DNA from 3 places in the Martinezella sp. CNPSo 3890 genome. Region 1 is predicted to be linked to each of the others. Evidence: predicted binding sites of a transcription regulator. Region 1 holds the regulator's gene; each other region holds the start of a gene.
The links. The regulator PhoB, encoded in region 1, activates phosphate uptake and scavenging genes when phosphate is short. The targets are predictions, from matches to a motif close to TGTCATNNANCTGTCAT.

Region 1 (4,500 bases):
TCGATCTACGAGAACGTCGCCTACGGCCCGCGCATCCATGGCCTGCATCGCTCAAAGGCCGATCTCGAGCATATCGTCGAAACCAGTCTGCAGAAGGCCGGTCTATGGGGTGAGGTGAAGGATCGGCTCCATGACGCCGGCACGAGCCTGTCGGGCGGCCAGCAGCAGCGCCTCTGCATCGCGCGCGCCGTCGCGGTCAGCCCCGAGGTGATCCTGATGGACGAGCCGTGCTCGGCGCTCGATCCGATCGCAACCGCCAAGGTCGAGGATCTCATCCACGAGCTTCGGGAGAATTTCACCATCGTCATCGTGACGCATTCCATGCAGCAGGCCGCCCGCGTCTCGCAGCGTACCGCAATGTTCCATCTCGGCCACCTGGTCGAGGAGAACGACACCGATAAGATGTTCACCAATCCCGACGATTTCCGCACGCAGGATTACATCATGGGCCGTTTTGGTTGATGATGGCAGGCGCGCGGCTCCTTTCACACAGTTCACTTGAGGATAGAAAAATGGTCTCCACTCACATTCTCTCTGCCTATGACGAAGACCTGAAGTTTCTGACGCGCCGCATTGCCGAAATGGGCGGCCTGGCCGAGCAGATGGTTAGCGACAGCGTACGCGCTCTCGTCAACAGCGACGCGGCCCTGGCCCAGAAGGTCATCTCCGACGACGTCGTTCTCGACCATGCCGAGCGCGAAGTTGGTGACAAGGCGATCGTCACCATCGCTCGTCGTCAGCCGATGGCAGCGGACCTGCGCGAAATCATGGGCTCGATCCGCATCGCCTCCGATCTGGAGCGCGTCGGTGATCTCGGCAAGAATACCGCAAAGCGCGTCATCGCCGTTCAGGGCACGGGCGTGCCGCGTCGTCTCGCTCGTGGCATCGAACACCTCTCCGAACTGGCACTGAGCCAGCTCAAGGAAGTTCTTGATGTCTACGCCACCCGCTCGCCGGACAAGGCCGTGTCGATCCGCGAACGCGACGAGGAAATCGACGCCATGTACACCTCGCTCTTCCGCGAGATGCTGACCTACATGATGGAAGATCCGCGCAACATCACCACCTGCACGCATCTTCTCTTCTGCGCCAAGAACATCGAGCGCATCGGCGACCATGCCACCAACATCGCCGAGACGATCTATTACATGGCGACCGGTGCTCAGCCGGAAGGCGAGCGCCCGAAGGACGATACCGCCAACACCGTCGGCGCAGTGACGGAATAATCTGGAAGCGAAGAAAGGAGACCATAGGCGCATGGTTCCGAGAGTTGCTGTTGTAGAAGACGAGGAAGCGCTTAGCGTTCTGCTGCGCTACAATCTTGAGGCCGAAGGCTTCGAGGTCGACACCATCCTCAGAGGCGATGAGGCCGAGCTGCGTCTCCAGGAGCGCATCCCCGATCTCCTGATCCTCGACTGGATGCTCCCCGGCGTGTCCGGCATCGAGCTCTGCCGCCGGCTGCGTATGCGGCCGGAGACGGAGCGCCTGCCGATCATCATGCTGACGGCCCGCGGCGAGGAAAGCGAGCGCGTGCGCGGACTTTCGACCGGCGCGGACGATTACGTCGTCAAGCCGTTCTCGACGCCGGAGCTGATGGCCCGCGTCAAGGCGATGCTGCGGCGCGCCCGCCCGGAGGTTCTCTCCACGGTGCTGCGTTGCGGCGATATCGAGCTGGACCGCGAAACCCATCGCGTCCACCGCAAGAGCCGCGAAGTCCGGCTGGGGCCGACAGAATTCCGCCTGCTGGAGTTCCTGATGTCTTCGCCAGGCCGCGTCTTCTCGCGTTCGCAGCTGCTCGATGGCGTATGGGGGCACGATATCTACGTCGATGAACGCACTGTCGACGTCCATGTCGGCCGTCTGCGCAAGGCGCTCAATTTCTCCAATATGCAGGATGTCATCCGCACCGTTCGCGGCGCGGGCTATTCCATGGAAGCCTGAGCGGCTTGCCGCTCGGGTGTTACTAAATAGCGGCGGAAATAGAAAAACGGGCCTCGAGGGGCCCGTTTCTCTTTGTCTTGCGGTAACTTTCAGCCGTTGTTGCGGCGGCGGTCATGCACTGGCTGGTAGGCCATGCGCTGATGATAGGTGCAGTAGGGCGACGAATCCGGGCTGTCATTGCCGCAGAAGTGGAAGTCGTCCTTCAGCGGGTCCCCGACCGGCCATTTGCAGGTGCGTTCCGTCAGCTCCGTCAGGCCGAGGCGGCGGGAGATCGGAACGACGACGTTCGATGCCGGGCGATACTGAATTTCATTGACGGAATCGATCTCGATCTCTTCCTTCAGCATGGTTGCGCCCTGCTGGCGGGCGACCACGGTGCGGGTAGCGACGCGCGAGCCGTAGGTCGTTGCGCGAGGAGCCGCGGCACTGCGCTTTGGCGTGCGCGTCGCGGTTGCCGTGCCGCCGGCCTTCGCTCGGCCAGGAAGGTTCAGGCGGTGCACCTTGCCGATAACGGCATTACGGCTCACGCCACCGAGCTGCGCAGCGATCTGGCTGGCGCTCAACCCTTCGGACCATAGCTTTTTCAGCTTCTCGACGCGTTCGTCTGTCCAATTCATGCCCTGTCTCCGCTGTCGCGTTTCCGATGGCAGAATCCCTCACCATTGCCTCGCATGGGAACGAGGCGCGAAACGCTCTAAAATTGTGGTGACTAGTTCCGCCGCATGCAGTCTAGCAATTGCTTTTTAACCTAGTGTGAGGCTGACTCCGTGACAAGAGTCGCGGGAATCTTGAGGAATCGATTTCGAGGTTTTCCCCAACTTGCTGTCCGGGCGTGGCATTTCTGCCATAGGCGCCGCCCAACCCATCTCTTTTGCCGGCAAGCGCTTTCTCGCAACTGCTAAAACGCCAGTTTTGTTGACATCGCGGTGCAAAACATCAATAGTGCCCAGGCCGCCGCAAGGCGGCATTTTTGATTTTTTCGGACCCGTTTCATCAAATCGAAGCGATCGGTCCTTAAAGTTGTGATCAGGAGATATGGCCATGGCCGAGACCACGCCGCTTTATGACACCTATATGCGCGCTCCGTTACGGTTCGAGCGAGGCGAGGGCGTCTGGCTGGTCACCGAAAATGGCGAGCGCTACCTCGATTTCGCAGCCGGCGTCGCGGTCAACTCGCTCGGTCACGCCCATCCTCATCTCGTCGCCGAATTGAAGGCCCAGGCCGACAAGGTCTGGCACCTGTCGAACCTCTACGAGGTGCCAGGTCAGGAGAAGCTGTCGAAGCGGCTGACGGAAGCGACCTTCGCCGACAAGGTATTCTTCACCAATTCGGGCGCCGAGGCGCTGGAATGCGCCATCAAGACGGCGCGGCGCTATCAATTCGCCAAGGGGCATCCCGAAAAGTTCCACATCATCACCTTCGAGGGCGCCTTCCACGGCCGCACCATCGCGACCATCGCCGCAGGCGGCCAGGAGAAGTATATCGAGGGCTTCGGACCCAAGGCACCGGGTTTCGATCAGGTACAATTCGGCGATCTCGATGCCGTGCGCGCCGCCATCACGGATGCGACGGCCGGAATCCTGATCGAGCCGGTCCAGGGCGAGGGCGGCATCCGTCCGGCCACCAACGAATTCCTGCGCGGGCTGCGTGAGATCTGCGACGAACATGGCCTGCTGCTGATCCTCGACGAAGTACAGTGTGGCGTCGGCCGCACTGGCAAGCTCTTCGCCTATGAATGGGCCGGCATCAAGCCTGATATCATGGCTGTCGCCAAGGGCATCGGCGGCGGTTTCCCGCTCGGTGCATGCCTTGCGACGGCAGAAGCCGCCTCAGGCATGAAGGCGGGCACGCACGGCTCGACCTATGGCGGCAATCCGCTTGCTATGGCGGTCGGAAATGCCGTTCTCGATATCGTGCTTGCCGAAGGCTTCCTGCAGCATGTGCGCGATGTCTCGCTGGTCTTCCGCCAGGGGCTCGCCTCGCTCAAGGATCGTTTTCCTGACATCATCGAGGACGTTCGCGGCGAAGGTCTGATGCTCGGCATCAAGGCGGCCATTCCGCAGGCAGAGCTGCTGCAGGCTATCCGTGCCGAGCATCTGCTCGGCGTGCCGGCCGGCGATAACGTCATCCGCCTTCTGCCGCCGCTGGTCGTCACCGCCGAAGAAGCACGCGAAGGTCTTGCCCGCCTGGAGCGTGCCGCCGAGCGTGCGCGCGCTGCCCGCACCAAGAAATCGGCTTGAGTTCAACGCCCGCTGACGGGGCGTTCCTGCCCCACGCGGGCGTTATTGTTTTTTCTGGAGCACAGGTAAGGACATGGCTTCTCCGAAACACTTTCTCGACCTCTCTGCCGTTCCGGCGGCCGATCTGCGCAGCATCATCGATGACGCGATCGTGCGAAAGAGCGCGCAGAAGGCCGGCACTGCCGACAAGCCGCTCGCCGGCAAGATGCTGGCGATGATCTTCGAGAAGCCGTCCACCCGAACCCGCGTTTCCTTCGATGTCGGCATGCGACAGCTGGGCGGCGAGACGCTGTTCCTCTCCGGCACCGAAATGCAGCT
Region 2 (4,500 bases), on a different contig from region 1:
CGCCCCAACCGCAGTTCCACAGCCGATTCCGCTCGGCCAAATCCTGCCCTGGGCTATTTTTGCCGGCCTGCTGATGCTGCTTGCGATCTATTTCATCGGCGCAGAAGAAGGCGCGACCTCGCTCTTCTCGGGCATGTATGTGCACGAATTCGTGCATGATGCCCGCCACCTGCTCGGCTTCCCCTGCCACTAAGGGGTCAAGCACATGGTTGGACGTCTTTTGCTCCGCGGCATGATCGTCGGGGCCTTGACCGGTATTTTCGTTTTTGCTTTTGCCCACATCTTCGGCGAACCGCTGGTCGACTGGGCCATCGGGTTTGAAGAAAAGGCCGCGCAGGCGGCCGGCGAAGCTCCTGAACCAGAGATTGTCAGCCGCGCTACGCAGGCGGGCATCGGCCTCTTCACCGGCAGCGTGATCTTTTCCACCGCAATCGGCGGATTGTTCGCGCTGGTTTTCTCCTTCATCTACGGCCGCATCAGCCCCTTGGGTGCGCGCGGCACGGCAGCGCTGCTCGCGCTCGCCGCTTTCGTGACGATTTCGCTCGTGCCCGATCTCAAGTATCCGGCAAACCCACCGGCCGTCGGCAATCCCGATACGATCGGCGCGAGAACGGAACTGTTCTTCATCATGATCGTTGCCTCCGTCGTCGGCATGGTCGTCGCGGTGGGCTTCGGTCGCAGGCTGGCAGCGCGATATGGTTCCTGGAACGGTGCGATCATTGCCGGCATTGGCTACATCGTCTTCATCGCGCTGATCCAATATCTGCTTCCCCCCATCAACGAAGTGCCCGAGCAATTTTCCGCCGTCGTGCTCTGGCGCTTCCGCGTCACCTCGCTCGGCATGCACGCCATTCTCTGGACGACGCTCGGCCTTGCCTTCGGAGCCTGGGCGGAACGTCAGTTGCCGCAGACACGTTACGGCAATGCGGCCCTACGCCGGGTTTAGTGTGGTAAATAGATCGCATCCCGCGCATGGCAACATGCGCGGGAGACGCCTGTATCCAAGTGGCGTCCTGTTTGCAATCTTCTGTCTCATCGTTGCAGGTTGGCCAGTTTCGGTTGCCGCACATGGCAGCGGCTCCTCCGGCAGCCAGGCCGGCATTCCGATTCCCAGTCTCACCCATGGCGAGATGGCTGTGATCTCTCCCTATTACGGGCGGATCATTTCGCTTGCCGAGAGCATATCGGATACCGACGAAACCTTCCGCCGTCTCCTGAACTTCGCGCAGATCCAGCGTGCCTATTGCCTATGGGGCGTGATGCCAGGCAGCGTCAGCGACGAGGAAAGCCCTTTCAACGAATGTTCGCACGCCTATCTTGCGGCTGCAAAAGCAGTGCTGCTGCAGATGCGTGCCATGAAAGTGGAAAAGGAACCGGTCGACGACCTCGTCTCCGATATCGATCTGGCACTCGTGCGCAACAACCTCTCGCTCATCCTGTGCAAATTCAGCGGCGAGAATTTCAATACGGCCGATCTCATCCGGCCGAAGCTTGCCGATATCGCGCTTCATGCGAAAAGCCTTGCTGCGATCTTATCGGCCAGCCTGTTCGTACTTGCAGGGCTATGGCTAGGCGCGCGCGCATTACGGCCGCAAGCTCAATCTTAGGAACCGCCGCGCACTGTTCCTCGAGCTGGCCTTAACAAAACACCGCCGCGAAGTGCGGCGGTGTTTCTGATCTTACCAGTAACGCGGGCGATCGCGCCAACGGTCATCGCGCCAGCCATCGCGATGATGGCGATGGCCGTGCCAACCCCATGGCGGCGGCGGTGGCGGCCTGTAGTAACCCCAGCGCCGGGGCGGCGGACCCCAGCGATTGGGGCGGCATTCGCCCCAGCGCGTCAGGTGCCAGCCACGACCGCAGGCATAGTCAACTTTCACGATCGGCGCTGAGGCCGCTGTCCCAACGGCTGGGATAGGCATTGCCTCTGCCGAAGATACAACCAGGCTGCCAAACAAGGCAGCGATGGCAATCACGGACGATCTCATTTTGATGGCCCTCTATCCAAGTCCCTTACATGCGGGATTTAACCCCTTGAGGTATGAACGCCGGCTGAACCGAAAAAGGCCATTTGACGGCGAAATCAAGATCAGACCAAACGCCTGACCGCAGCCCCAAAAAGCGTCCTGTTGCCGGTATTTGCGGCCAGCCGCAACCTACTCGCGCGTCACGAGAGTTTCATGAAGGAGGCTTACACCAACGATATCAATTGCCATAAAGGAGTTTGGGATGGTCGACCTCGCTTCAAACACTTCGGAGGGTGGCAATGCCAACCATCCAATTCACGGCGCCGGTAGTTCGGCAAAATGGTTTCTGCCGATCTTCGGTGTCGTCGTGCTGGCCGGCCTTGCCTATGTCGGCTATGCCCTTGGCAGCGACCTCGCCGAAGCTGCCGCCGTTCCGTGGATCCTACTCGGCCTGGCGCTGCTGATCGCGCTCGGCTTCGAATTCGTCAACGGCTTCCACGATACTGCCAACGCCGTCGCCACTGTCATCTATACGCGCTCGCTGCCGGCGGAATTCGCCGTCATCTGGTCGGGCTTCTTCAACTTCCTCGGTGTTCTCACTTCGTCGGGCGCCGTCGCCTTCGGCATCCTGGCGCTGCTGCCGGTCGAACTCATCCTGCAAGTCGGCTCCGGCTCCGGTCTCGCCATGGTCTTCGCCCTATTGACCGCCGCCATCATCTGGAACCTCGGCACCTGGTATCTCGGCCTGCCGGCCTCGAGCTCGCATACGCTCGTCGGCTCGATCATCGGGGTCGGCCTCGCCAACCAGTTCCTGGCACCCGCCGGCTCCGCCACCAGCGGTGTCGACTGGTCGCAGGCAAGCAGCGTCGGCATGTCGCTGCTCCTGTCGCCGATCATCGGCTTTGCCGCAGCTGCAATATTGCTGCTGGTCGCCAAGGTGCTGATCCGCAATAAGGAGCTTTATGAAGCGCCGAAGGGCAATACGCCGCCGCCTATCTGGATCCGCGGCCTGCTGATCTTCACCTGCACCGGCGTCAGCTTCGCTCACGGCTCGAACGACGGGCAGAAGGGCATGGGCCTCATCATGCTTATCCTCATCGGCCTGGTGCCGACGGCTTTTGCGCTGAACCGCACACCCGATGTCAACTATCTCGAGGCTTACAAGGCTGCCTCAACGCAGGTCGAGACCGTGCTTGGCAAGTATGTGAAGCCCGGCGTTGCCGCTCCGGCCGATCCGAAGGCTGCGGTCAGCGATGCTGTCAAGAGCAAGATCTGGTCGGATGCGACCACGCCGGCACTTCAGGCCTACATTCACGCCACCAGCGCCGAGATCGCCGCTTATCCGAGCGTCGAGAAGCTGCCGAACGGCCTCGTCAGCAACGTTCGTAACGACATCTACCTGATCGGTGAATCGCTGAAGCTGATCGACAAGCAAAAGCTGCTGCCGATGAGCGCCGACGACCTGAAGGCCGTTACGAACTATCACGCCGCCGTCGATCACGCGACCAAGTTCATTCCGCTCTGGGTGAAGGTCGCCGTGGCACTGGCACTCGGCCTCGGCACGATGGTTGGCTGGAAGCGCATCGTCGTCACCGTCGGCGAAAAGATCGGCAAGACGCATCTGACTTACGGCCAGGGTGCTGCCGCCGAAGTCGTCGCCATGCTGACGATCGGTGCTGCCGACCATCTCGGCCTGCCGGTCTCGACCACGCACGTCCTGTCCTCCGGCGTCGCCGGCACCATGGCCGCCAACGGTTCCGGCCTGCAATGGTCGACCGTTCGCAACATGCTGATGGCCTGGATCCTGACGCTGCCAGCTTCGATCGCGCTTGCCTTCGTGCTGTTCGTCGTGCTGCGCCAGGTCTTCTAATCGTCGCGATAAAGGCGTCGAACATTTTCGATAAGACTATGGCGCCCCTGACGGGGCGTCATTTCATTTGCAGCATTCCGCCGGCAGACGCGGCACTGCGGCCGGCATCGCAAAACGCATCGAAAGCGTTCGCGAGATCCGCCTGCATTCCCACGGAGCATCGAAGCCGAGCCGTCAGGAGCGCATGAGGCGCCTGTTTGCGGATTGCTTCAGCCGACGCCTTCCCTCTTGTTGCCGTTCGCACCGAGGCCGGAAATCTTGGCAAGTTCCGAGCGACGGTTGGCGTAATTCTGCGCAACCATCGGATAGTTGGGAGCAAGTCCCCATTTCTGTCTGTATTCCTCGGGCGTCATGCCATAATGCACGCGCAAATGGCGCTTCAGGGTCTTGAAGCGTTTGCCGTCTTCGAGGCAGACGATGTAGTCGTTTGTCACCGATTTCTTCAAATCCACCGCCGGCACCAAGTTGCTTCGATCGACGATCGAAGCCGACCCATCCAACGTTTGCAGCGCCTCGTGAATATCCTTGATAAGCCTGGGGAGGCTGTGAACAGGGATGGCATTATGGCTGACATAGGCTGAAACGATCTTCACGCAGCCATCGAACAAAGCAGGCGTCTTCTGGGGTACGGGGTCTTTTCTCTCGCTGAAAGAATCCATGATC
Region 3 (4,500 bases), 640 kb from region 1:
CGAACAGATGATCGCTGTTATCACGCAGCCTGCTCAGACGGCACCGGCGCAGCCGAACACAGAGGTCTCATCCAACGACAGTGGCCCGAAGACGCTCGAACAGGCACCGCTGTCGCAGGACACCAATGCCGTCATCATCCGTCGCGGCGATACGCTGTGGCAGATATCACGCCGCATCTACGGTGCGGGCGTGCGCTACACGACGATCTATCTGGCCAACGAGGACAAGATCAACAATCCGGACCGCATCCTGCCGGGTCAGGTCTTCGGTCTGCCGAAGGATGCATTGCCGAATGCCGAGGAGCTTCACCGCAAGCGGCTTTCGGGCGAGCACCTCTAGCGCAACGACAGCCCATCGTGAACATTGGCAGCGGCCAGGCTCATCAACGCCTGGCCGCTGCTTTTATACCGCATGAAAATAGTATAAGCGTCGCCCGACCCCATAGCCTTCCCACAACGGCCATGTCTTGGCCATGAAGGCTTGCCAGTCGGCTGTGCAAACGCTGCCACATCCGGCTGCCCAATCATTCGCCGGAGACGGACATGGCAGGCCAGAAGAAAACCATATCGGCGGATTCCAGCAATCCATTGAACACGATCGTCAATCTCTGGCCCTATATGTGGCCGAGCGGGCGCATGGATCTGAAAATGCGGGTGGTCTGGGCGACCGTCTTCCTGTTAGTGTCGAAATTTTTCCTGCTGCTGGTCCCCTACTTCTTCAAATGGTCCGTCGATGCGCTGAACGGCAAGGTCGACATGCAAGGCATTCTGCCTGCTTTCCTGGTCGGCGCCATCGCTTTGATCATCGCCACGAACGCGACGCGTCTGATCCAGCTCGGCCTCAACCAGCTGCGCGATGCCCTGTTTGCGAGCGTCGGCCAATATGCGGTGCGCCAGCTCGCCTACAGAACCTTCGTGCACATGCACGAGCTCTCGCTGCGTTTCCATCTGGAGCGCAAGACCGGAGGCCTCTCGCGCATCATCGAGCGCGGCACCAAGGGCATCGAGACAATCGTCCGCTTCACGATCCTCAACACGTTTCCGACCTTCATCGAATTCCTGCTGACCGCCATCATCTTCTGGCGCGGCTATGGCTTTCCCTATCTCGCCGTCACGGCCGTCACGGTCTGGCTCTATATCTGGTTCACCGTCAAGGCGAGCGACTGGCGTATCTCCATCCGCCGGACGATGAACAACAGCGATACCGACGCCAACACCAAGGCGATCGATTCGCTGCTGAACTTCGAGACGGTCAAATATTTCGGCAACGAGGAGATGGAAGCCAGACGCTTCGATCAATCGATGGAGCGATATGAAAAGGCAGCCACCAGCGTCTGGACGTCGCTTGGCTGGCTGAACTTCGGCCAAGGCTTGATCTTCGGCCTTGGCACGACGGTGATGTTGGTCATGTCGGGCTGGTCCGTCTTGAACGGCCATCACACGGTCGGCGACTTCGTGTTCATCAACGCCATGCTGCTACAGCTCTCCGTGCCGCTCAACTTCATCGGCTTCGTCTATCGCGAAATACGCCAGGGCCTGACCGATATCGAGGAAATGTTCGACCTGCTCGAGGTCAAGCCCGAGGTGGTCGACGCGCCTGACGCCAAGGAGCTCGTCATCGGCAATGGCGCGATCACGTTCAAGGACGTGCATTTCGCCTATGATCCGGCGCGGCCGATCTTGAAGGGCATCTCCTTTGAGGTGCCGGCTGGCAAGACGGTCGCCGTGGTCGGGCCTTCGGGCGCCGGTAAATCGACGCTGTCGCGCTTGCTCTATCGTTTCTACGATGTGCAGAGCGGTACGATCACCATCGACGGTCAGGATCTGCGAGCCGTCACGCAGAAGAGCCTGCGCAAGGTCATCGGCATGGTGCCGCAGGATACCGTGCTCTTCAACGATACCATCGCCTACAACATCCGCTATGGCCGTCTGAGCGCCAGCGAAGGGGAAGTTACCGCGGCCGCGGAGATCGCGCAGATCGGCGAGTTCATCCGCAATCTGCCGGAAGGCTTCGAGACCAAGGTCGGCGAGCGTGGCCTCAAATTGTCTGGCGGCGAGAAGCAGCGCGTCGCGATCGCGCGCACCATTCTCAAGGCGCCGCCGGTCCTGATCCTCGACGAGGCGACCTCGGCGCTCGATACGACGACCGAGCGCGAAATACAGGCAGCCCTCGACGTCGTCTCCAAGAACCGTACGACGCTTGTCATCGCTCACCGCCTGTCGACCGTCATCGGAGCGGATGAGATCATCGTGCTGAAAAGCGGCGTGATCGCCGAGCGCGGCACACATGCCGAGCTTCTGGCGCGGAACGGGCTTTATGCGTCCATGTGGAGCCGCCAGCGCGAGGCAACGCAGGCGGAGGAGCATCTGAAACAGGTACGCGAAAACGACGATCTCGGCGTTGTCGACCGACTGGCGCCTGCAAGCTGAGAAAACCCGTGGAAGCGTGGAACTCCACCGCCCATGACAGCATCGGGTGCGCAGCGGTTATGCACCGATTGTTGTCACGAGACTGAGATGACAGCTTGCTAGGTACGAGGGTCTTTTCAACGGAGCCCCTCAAATGCGTAGTTTTGCCAAAGCTTTCAGCCTGTTGCTCGTCGTCGGCCTGGCCTCGCCGGTTTTCGCCGAAGATGCCAAGCCTTTCACCGATGCCAAGGAGATCAACCTCCTCGATCTGCTGCCGCCTCCGCCCGCCAATGATTCCGCACAGATGAAGGCTGAGCTCGGCGAAATCCTGACGATCCAGGTGACCCGCACGCCGGAAATGGGGGCTCGCGCCGTGGCCGATGCCGAAGAGAACGTCTGGCGCTTCTCCGACGTCATCGACAATCCGAAATTCACCAAGGAAAACCTGCCGAAGTTTTCGGCCTTCTTCGATCGCGTCGTCGAGACCGAAGGCGCCGTCGTCGATCCCGCCAAGGATGTCTGGAAGCGTCCGCGCCCCCATCTCTACAGCGATCTGGTCAAGCCGATCGTGCCGCTCTCCAAGTCCGGCTCCTATCCATCCGGCCACACCACGGTCGGCACGCTGATGGGCATCGTGCTTGCCAACATGGTGCCGGAAAAGCGCGCCGCCATCATGGCTCGCGCCTGGGAATACGGCCATAACCGTATCGTCGGCGGCATCCACTATGCTTCCGATATCGAAGCCGGCCGCATTGCAGGCACCGTCATCGCCGAAACCATCATGACGCATGAGGACTACAAGACCGAGTATGAGGGCGCCAAGGCTGAACTGCGCGCCGCTCTCGGCCTCTGATTTCCGATCGGCCGACGCGGGACACAGGAGGCCGCCGCCATCGGCGGCCTTTTCATTGCGTCCCGCACGGGTTTCCACAGGCTGCACTTTTCAAGTCAGGGGAACGTTGGCATCTTGCTCGACGCGGATTGCGTTGAGGACGAGCGCGCGAAAGCATTGCCCATGACAGAGTTTGCCTGTAGTCACGCTCGACTGGTATTCAGAGCAAGACCGCTTATCTTGTTCTCATTCTTTTGACTGGCATGATCTTGCCGAAGAACCGGAGCCCGGTTCCTGGTGAGCATGCCCTAACGGAGTAGGCCATAGATGAGCTTGATGAACAGCGTACGCAACGTCATCGTTCCCATACACAAGGAGGGCTATCCCTTCGTTGCAGGCTTCTTCGTCGCGTCGCTGGTGCTCGGTTGGATCTTCAAGCCGCTCTTCTGGATCGGCCTGATCCTGACGCTGTGGTGCGCCTATTTCTTCCGCGATCCCGAACGTATGACGCCTCAGGACGATGATCTGGCGATATCGCCTGCCGACGGCAAGGTTTCGAGCGTGCAGATGGTGACGCCGCCGGCCGAGCTCAATCTCGGCAGCCAGCCGATGCTGCGTATCTCGATCTTCATGAACGTCTTCGATTGCCATGTGAACCGTTCGCCGATGCGCGGTCGCATCACCAACGTCGCCTATCGCCAGGGCAGCTTCCTCAATGCCGAACTCGACAAGGCCAGCGAACAGAATGAACGCAACGGCCTCGTGATCGAAACGAAGCATGGCGAAATCGGCGTCGTGCAGATTGCCGGCCTCGTTGCCCGCCGCATTCTTTGCTTCGTCCATCCGAACGAGCCGCTGGATGCCGGCGAACGCATCGGCCTCATCCGCTTCGGCTCGCGCCTCGATGTCTTCCTGCCGGAAGGCGCTTCGTCGCGCGTTGCCGTCGGCCAGCGGGCGATCGCCGGCGAAACCGTCATTGCCGAATTCGGCTCGGCCAAGGGCGCAACCCTTAGCCGCCGCAGCTGAAGTGTAGGAACACGAGCGAGATGAAGACGCCTTTTCCGCCTTTCGAGCCGCACGGGCCCAATGACGAAGCGCGTGGACCGCGTCTCCGGGAAATTCCGTTGCGGCTGATTGTGCCGAACATGATCACCGTGCTGGCGATCTGCTCAGGCCTGACGGGCATTCGCCTCGCTTTCGAAAACCGTTACGAGCTCGCCGTCGTGGCGGTGCTGGTTGCCGCCTTCCTCGACGGCATC

Region 2: the regulator PhoB is predicted to act here: its motif matches at 2,166-2,182, upstream of AC13RC_RS18945 (inorganic phosphate transporter).
Region 3: the regulator PhoB is predicted to act here: its motif matches at 2,507-2,523, upstream of AC13RC_RS03300 (acid phosphatase).

What each region holds. Positions count from the first base shown of each region.
Region 1 covers NZ_JBXSOR010000001.1:25,147-29,646, forward strand. Annotated here, with positions in the region: gene pstB (phosphate ABC transporter ATP-binding protein PstB) at 1-462, shown strand, start outside; gene phoU (phosphate signaling complex protein PhoU) at 513-1,226, shown strand; gene phoB (phosphate regulon transcriptional regulator PhoB) at 1,258-1,941, shown strand; gene AC13RC_RS00150 (GcrA family cell cycle regulator) at 2,031-2,558, opposite strand; gene AC13RC_RS00155 (aspartate aminotransferase family protein) at 2,983-4,182, shown strand; gene argF (ornithine carbamoyltransferase) at 4,256-4,500, shown strand, end outside.
Region 2 covers NZ_JBXSOR010000007.1:262,391-266,890, forward strand. Annotated here, with positions in the region: gene AC13RC_RS18925 (CbtB domain-containing protein) at 1-193, shown strand, start outside; gene AC13RC_RS18930 (CbtA family protein) at 206-946, shown strand; gene AC13RC_RS18935 (hypothetical protein) at 981-1,607, shown strand; gene AC13RC_RS18940 (GCG_CRPN prefix-to-repeats domain-containing protein) at 1,680-1,988, opposite strand; gene AC13RC_RS18945 (inorganic phosphate transporter) at 2,230-3,837, shown strand; gene AC13RC_RS18950 (Ros/MucR family transcriptional regulator) at 4,047-4,496, opposite strand.
Region 3 covers NZ_JBXSOR010000001.1:664,382-668,881, reverse strand. Annotated here, with positions in the region: gene AC13RC_RS03310 (LysM peptidoglycan-binding domain-containing protein) at 1-340, shown strand, start outside; gene AC13RC_RS03305 (ABCB family ABC transporter ATP-binding protein/permease) at 544-2,430, shown strand; gene AC13RC_RS03300 (acid phosphatase) at 2,564-3,262, shown strand; gene AC13RC_RS03295 (phosphatidylserine decarboxylase) at 3,569-4,267, shown strand; gene pssA (CDP-diacylglycerol--serine O-phosphatidyltransferase) at 4,288-4,500, shown strand, end outside.